Thermochromatium tepidum ATCC 43061: one gene and its partner. The protein of the gene in region 2 interacts with the protein of the main gene of each other region in a pairwise test. Links are inferred from orthologs where the notes say so. Each region holds a gene or a part of one and is shown on either strand. Other genes may lie near its edges.

The links.
Region 1: the proteins of aceE (region 2) and nth interact in binary tests that used the Escherichia coli proteins (3 or more experiments, as listed by UniProt). The link is inferred for Thermochromatium tepidum ATCC 43061 from one-to-one orthologs.

Annotation. Positions count from the first base shown.
Region 1 is NZ_CP039268.1:1,081,164-1,084,389, forward strand. What follows is about bases 48-2,952. They hold nth (endonuclease III), read right to left. Parts: upstream 1,885-2,952; coding sequence 1,210-1,884; downstream 48-1,209. Other genes in these bases: E6P07_RS04990 (hypothetical protein), read right to left, coding at 69-602; E6P07_RS04995 (DUF1841 family protein), read right to left, coding at 789-1,223; E6P07_RS05005 (lytic transglycosylase domain-containing protein), read left to right, coding at 1,994-2,758; E6P07_RS05010 (hypothetical protein), read left to right, coding at 2,775-2,952. Also shown: more of E6P07_RS05010, read left to right, coding at 2,953-3,221. UniProt on the Escherichia coli protein: DNA repair enzyme that has both DNA N-glycosylase activity and AP-lyase activity. The DNA N-glycosylase activity releases various damaged pyrimidines from DNA by cleaving the N-glycosidic bond, leaving an AP (apurinic/apyrimidinic) site.
Region 2 is NZ_CP039268.1:457,656-461,230, forward strand. Bases 129-3,382 are described here. They hold aceE (pyruvate dehydrogenase (acetyl-transferring), homodimeric type), read right to left. Parts: upstream 2,984-3,382; coding sequence 329-2,983; downstream 129-328. Other genes in these bases: aceF (dihydrolipoyllysine-residue acetyltransferase), read right to left, coding at 129-294; tgt (tRNA guanosine(34) transglycosylase Tgt), read right to left, coding at 3,169-3,382. Also shown: more of aceF, read right to left, coding at 1-128; more of tgt, read right to left, coding at 3,383-3,575. UniProt on the Escherichia coli protein: Component of the pyruvate dehydrogenase (PDH) complex, that catalyzes the overall conversion of pyruvate to acetyl-CoA and CO(2).

The DNA of each region.
Region 1 (3,226 bases), 620 kb from region 2 along the record:
TAATGACAGGGCCGGTTGTTGTCTCAGGGCCTTGCGCTGGGGTCAATCACTCGACCCGGTGCGCCGCTTCAATGGGTCTGGGTCGAAGACTCGACCGGGGCCTGGGCCTGATGCTGGGGCAGCTTAGCAAGATGGCGGCTCGGATGTTCGGCGCGACGTTCCTCGATCCAGTGCTTCATGGCCTCGCGGTGCTCCTCGATCCGCTGCTTGACCTGTTCGCGATAGGCGTCCATCTCGCGACGATGTGCCTCCAGTGAATCAGGCATGGCCGGGAACTGGCCGAGTTCTGGCCTCTTGGGGAGCTCGGACGCCTTCGGATACTCACCGAACTCAGGGGCGGCCGGAGGTTCAGGGGACGCGAGCCAGGCCGGACGGTTGCGGTCGAACCAGGCCCGTTGCTGCTCGAAGAACTGGCGTTGTGCCTCGAACGCCTCGCGCATGGCCTTGTCGTGTTGTTCAAACATCGCCTGTTGCTGCTCGATCAGGGCCTTGAACTGATCGGCACTTGGTGCAGTGGCTGGATAGGGCGCGGCATACCAGGCAAGGGACGTGGTCGTGGTGGCGATGAGCGCGATGGCGGAGGCGGCTTGGATCAGCTTCATGTGACACACCTTAAAGTTCGAAAGACTTGTTCAAGGTTCGATGCACCGCATTTGAGTGTTTGGCGACAAGTAGCGATGCGTTCTGGTAGATCGATGTGGTTCATTATATAAGAAAATTATGAAATATCAATAGCTAATACCCTGGCCGACCTCGGAGGGGATCTGGGGACAATCTTGGCAGACGGTCTAGGCGCGGACCTCTCGGTGGTCGATGCAGTCGAGATAGCCGGCCTCGTCAAAGGGCAGGCGCTGATGCTGAACGCGCCAGAGCGACTCGGCCAGACACTCCATGATCGCATGCTCGACCTGATGCGGATCGCCGAGGTGGGTAAGCAAACGCTGGTAGCGTTCGCGGATACCCCGCGGCTGATCGATACTGAGCTGTTCAAGAATCGCCAGATGGAGTCCCAGATGCAGAAAGGGATTGGTCTGGCCCAGTTCGGGCGGAAAGTCCTGATCAAGCGCGCGGGTGCCATCCTCTAAAAACGGCCAATACTCTGGGTGACGACGCATCAGTTCGACGATTTGGGATTCAATCGGCCCTAACGGCGCCTGGGCCTTAGCCTTGCGCCAGGCCTCGAGAAAGATCCGGCGGTGTGTCTGACGGTCAGTGCTGAACATGGTCAAGGGTGTTGGATGGAGCGGGGTGAGGTGGGGTTTTGTCCGGATACTCGCACAGGTCGGCGATGAGACATTCTGGGCAACGCGGTTTGCGCGCGGTGCAGACATAGCGTCCGTGCAGGATCAGCCAGTGGTGGGCATTGCGCTGAAACTCGCGCGGAACCTGATTCAAAAGCCCCTGCTCGACCGCCGCCGGCGTCTTGCCCGGTGCCAATCCGGTACGATTGGCGAGCCGGAAGATATGGGTGTCGACCGCCATGGTCGGCTCGCCAAAGACGGTGTTGAGAATGACGTTGGCGGTCTTGCGTCCGACGCCGGGTAGCGCCTCCAATGCTGCCCGGTCGCGCGGAACCGCGCCACCATGACGTTCGATCAGGAGCGCGCAGGTCCGAAGGATATTGCGCGCCTTGGTGTTGAATAGACCGATGGTGCGGATATGCGCCTTGAGTCCGTCCTCGCCCAGGGCCAGGATCGCCTCCGGTGTATTGGCGCGGGCGAAGAGTCTGGCTGTGGCCTGATTGACGCTCTTATCTGTCGCCTGAGCTGAGAGCATCACGGCGATCAGTAGCTCGAATGGGGTGCGATAGACGAGCTCGGTCCTAGGGTTCGGATTGACTGTGCACAAGCGGGCGAAGATTTCATGACTTTTCTCGGCATTCATGGTTGCATTGTTGGTTTGAGTGTCGTTTGATGCATCATCATCGGCCCGATCATGATTCTTCTGGATCATCCCAGCTGTCTTGAAATCTGGGCTTTTCATGCAAACTCTGATGAACCAGAAACCGATCGCTCGATTGTCCACGCTGCTGTTTGCGCTGATCCTTCCGCTGTCCGTTCTCGCTGAGGGCGAGAACGCAGCGGTAAGCCCGGTCGATCCGGGTCGGCCGCTGCTGCCGACGCCGCCCGACCGGCCCAAGCCTAGCCGCACCCAGGTTCAGGCCATGATTCCGGAGGTCGCTCGGCGTCATGGTGTCGAGGAGGCGCTGGTGCATGCGGTGGTGGCCGCCGAGTCGGACTATGATGCCCACGCCGTCTCGCAGGCCGGTGCCGTGGGCCTGATGCAGCTCATGCCGCCGACCGCCGCCGACTATGGTGTGACCTCGCTGGACGATCTGTTCGATCCCAAGATCAATCTCAATACCGGCACCCGCCATCTCAAGCGCTTGCTGCGCAAGTACAATGACGACTATGGGCGCGTCATCATGGCCTATAACGCGGGCGAGGGCGTGGTCGATCGCACCAACAGCCAGGTCACCTATCTGGAGACGCTCAACTACACCGAGGCCGTCATCCGTCACTATCGGCGCAATGGCGGGACAGCGCCTACGCAGGCCGCGCTCGAACAGGTGCAGGCACTGCGCGGCGTGCGCAACGCCGGACAGGCCCGGCGGCTGTTGAAAAAATATCTCGACCCATCACTCTTATCACTCAAGGTCCAGCCGACGTTGGACGTGCGCTATCTCAATCCGGCCCTCCACGACAGCGCTCCAGAGAGTAGGCCCATGTTCGAACTCGACAAGACCATCATTCGCTGAAATCGTTGATCAGGGTATGAATCAAACAATCCAAAAACTGCGCCAGATTGCTCAGGACAGCACCCTAAGCGCCGAGGACAAGGTCATTGAGCGGCATGAGATCCAAGCCTCCTGTGCGGAGCTGGCCGCGCCCCTGGTTCAGGCCTTTCGGGATGTCGCAGGTGAGTTCGTGCGCGTCTCGGTACTCAGCCGTATTTGGCCCGGCGACTATGACCGTCGCGATGATCGCGTTTCCGGATTGTTAATCCAGTGGATCGGTCCGGAGTCCGCCCCACATGGGCTGAAGCTGGCCGTGCCCAATGGTTCGCTCACCTTCGAGGTGACACTCAAGCGCGACGGCTCGCCTGTCTTTACCTGCGTGCGCGACACGCTCGGGCAGCGTCCTGCGATCATGGACTTCGCCAACCGCGACGATTGGCTGGAGTTCTTTTATAAATCCATCGCCGATCTGGTGGAACTTTGACGGAC
Region 2 (3,575 bases):
GTGCTTAGGTCCAGCTTCAGCCGGACTCGTCTGGTTTTGGGTGTGGCTCGACCCGGAGGTCTCGACCCGCATCAGCCGATCGCCCTGGCTGACGCGATCGCCGACCTTGACCAGGAGCTCCTTGACGACCCCAGCGATGGGCGCCGGGACCTCGATGGTCGCCTTGTCGCTTTCAAGGGTCAGAATGGATTGTTCGGCCTCGATCCGATCGCCGGGGGCGACCAGGATCTCGATGACCTCGACACCAGAAAAGTCGCCGATGTCGGGCAATAAAATCTCTTCGAGACGTGACACGCGCACTGCTCCTGAAGGCTGTTGGCCGGATGACTCAAACGTTGACGGGATTGGGCTTGTCCGGATCGATATGGTAGCGGGCGATGGCGTCCGTCACCATTGATATTGGAACCGTCCCCTCGTCGGCGAGCGCCTTGAGCGCGGCGAGCGCGATCTGATGGCGATCGACCTCGAAGAACCTCCTGAGCTGACGGCGCAGGTCACTGCGACCGAAGCCATCGGTCCCCAGGGTCACATAGCGACGCGGTACATAGGGCCGGATCTGGTCGGCTTGGAGCCGGATGTAATCGGTGGCGGCGACGATGGGGCCATGCGTGGCACCGAGCTGGGATTCGACCCAGGTGCGGCGCGGCGGCTGATCCGGATGGAGCCGATTCCAGCGCTCGATCTCGATGCCCTCGCGGCGCAGCTCGTTGAAGCTGGTGACGCTCCAGACGGTCGCCCCAACGCCGAAGTCCTGCTCCAGAAGCTCAGCCGCGGCCAGGGCCTCGCGCAGGATGGCGCCCGAGCCGAGCAATTGCACCTGGTATTTGGCATCGCTGGCCTGCCGCACTGGATACAGCCCCCTGAGGATCCCTTCTCTGCACCCCTCGGGCATCGGCGGCTGGACGTAGTTCTCGTTCATTGCGGTGATGTAATAGAAGACGTCCTCCTTGTCCTGATACATCCGACGCAGACCATCCTGGATGATCACCGCCAGCTCATAGGCATAGGCCGGGTCATAGGCTACGCAGTTGGGGATGGTCGAGGCCACTACCAGGCTGTGACCGTCTTGATGTTGGAGTCCCTCGCCGGCGAGGGTGGTGCGCCCGGCAGTCCCGCCGATCAGGAAGCCGCGTGCGCGCATGTCACCCGCCGCCCAGGCCAGATCGCCGATGCGCTGGAAGCCGAACATCGAGTAGAAGATATAAAAGGGGATCATGCTCTGGCCATGGTTGGCGTAGGCCGTGGCCGCCGCGATCCAGGACGACATGGCCCCGGCCTCGTTGATGCCCTCTTGCAGGATCTGGCCCTTCTTGTCCTCGCGGTAATACATGACCTGATCGGAGTCAACCGGCTCATAGAGCTGACCCTGAGAGGCATAGATCCCGAGCTGGCGGAACATGCCCTCCATGCCGAAGGTGCGCGCCTCGTCCGGGACGATGGGCACCACCAACCGACCGATCTGCTTGTCGCGCACCAAGAGCGTGAGCAACCGCACGAAGGCCATGGTGGTCGACAGCTCCTTGTCGCCGCTGCCGTCGAGCAGCGACTGGAAGGCATCGAGCCCTGGTACCTGGAGTGGCGCCGCCTGGTCGCGACGCGCCGGCAAAAATCCGCCGAGCTGTTCGCGCCGGGCATGCATGTACCTGACCTCCTCACTGTCGGGCGCCGGCTTGTAAAAGGGCGTGGCATTGAGCTGGTCGTCCGAGATCGGGATGTTGAAACGGTCGCGAAAGGCGCGCAGCGCGCTCTCGCCCATCTTCTTCTGCGAGTGGGTGATGTTCATGCCCTCTCCGGCCACCCCCATCCCGTAGCCCTTGACCGTCTTGGCCAGGATCACGGTCGGCTGGCCGGTGCAGCGCACGGCGGCAGCATAGGCATTAAAGATCTTGATCGGGTCATGACCGCCGCGATTGAGTCGCCAGATGTCCTCGTCGGTCATGTTGGCGACCATGGCCTTGAGCTCGGGATATTTGCCGAAGAAGTGTTGGCGGGTGTAGGCCCCGCCCTTGGCCTTGTAGGCCTGATAGTCGCCATCCACGCACTCTTCCATGCGCTTGAGCAGCAGACCCTGCTTGTCGCGCGCAAACAGCGGATCCCAGTAGCGCCCCCAGATGACCTTGATGACGTTCCAACCCGCGCCGCGGAACACGGCCTCTAGCTCCTGGATGATCTTGCCATTGCCGCGCACCGGTCCGTCGAGGCGTTGCAGATTGCAGTTGACGACGAAGATCAGGTTGTCGAGCCGCTCGCGCGCCGCCAGCGAGATCGCGCCCAGGGATTCCGGTTCGTCCATCTCGCCGTCGCCGAGAAAGGCCCAGACCCTGCGTCCGCTGGTATCGAGCAGCCCGCGATCGTGCAGATAGCGCATGAAGCGTGCCTGATAGATGGCCATCAGCGGCCCGAGCCCCATGGAGACCGTCGGGAACTGCCAGAAACCCGGCATCAGCCAGGGGTGCGGATAGGACGACAACCCGTTGCCATCGACCTCCTGCCGGAAATTGTAGAGCTCATCCTCGCTGATCCGGCCCTCGAGGAAGGCGCGGGCATAGATGCCAGGGGCGGTGTGACCCTGGAAGAACACCAGGTCCCCGCCGTGATCCTGGGTGCGGGCGTGCAGGAAGTGGTTATAGGCCACATCGATCAGGGTCGCCGAAGAGGCAAAGCTTGAGATGTGTCCACCGAGTTCGGTCGAGAGCTGATTGGCCTGGACCACCATGGCCATGGCGTTCCAGCGCACCAGCGAGCGTATACGCCGCTCTAGGGCGAGATCGCCCGGATAGGGCTTCTCGGCCTGGACCGGGATGGTGTTCAGATAGGCGGTGTTGGCGCTATAGGGCAGATAGGCGCCCGAGCGGCGGGCCTTGTCGATCAGGCGCTCGAGCAGGAAATGGGCGCGCTCGACGCCCTCGTTCTCCAGCACGGTCTCGAGCGAGTCGAGCCATTCCTGAGTCTCTTGCGGATCGATATCGGGCTTGTGGGTCATCAGTGGCTTCCAGGGAAGATTCGAGACAGTGTCCGACACGGACAAGGCCATCAGTATAACTGGATCGGCGGTTATTAAATACTGAGGATTCGATTTAGCAATGCAGTCATTAGGGCTTAAACGGCCTACAAATCGAGACCATCCACTGTGATCGCCGGGGATCTTCGCCGCATCGGTAAGGATCTTTATGGGGTCCTCTCCATCCGTTGCTGTTTGAACTCAGTGACAAAGTCCACCAACCGCCCAGCGCTGATCGCCGCGCGTAGTCTGCGCATCAGGGTCTGGTAGTAATGCAGGTTGTGGATGGTCGCCAGCCGCGCGCCCAGGATCTCCTTGCAACGGTCGAGATGGTGGAGATAGGCGCGGCTGTAGTGACGGCAGGTGTAGCAGTCGCACAGCGGATCGAGCGGACCTTCGTCGGTGCGGTGGATGGCGTTGCGGATGCGCACCACGCCCTGATGGGTGAACAGATGACCGTTGCGGGCGTTGCGGGTCGGCATGACGCAGTCGAACATGTCGATCCCGCGCTGGACGGCGGCGACGATGTCCTCGGGGGTGCCGACGCCCATCAGATAGCGCGGTCGGTCGGTCG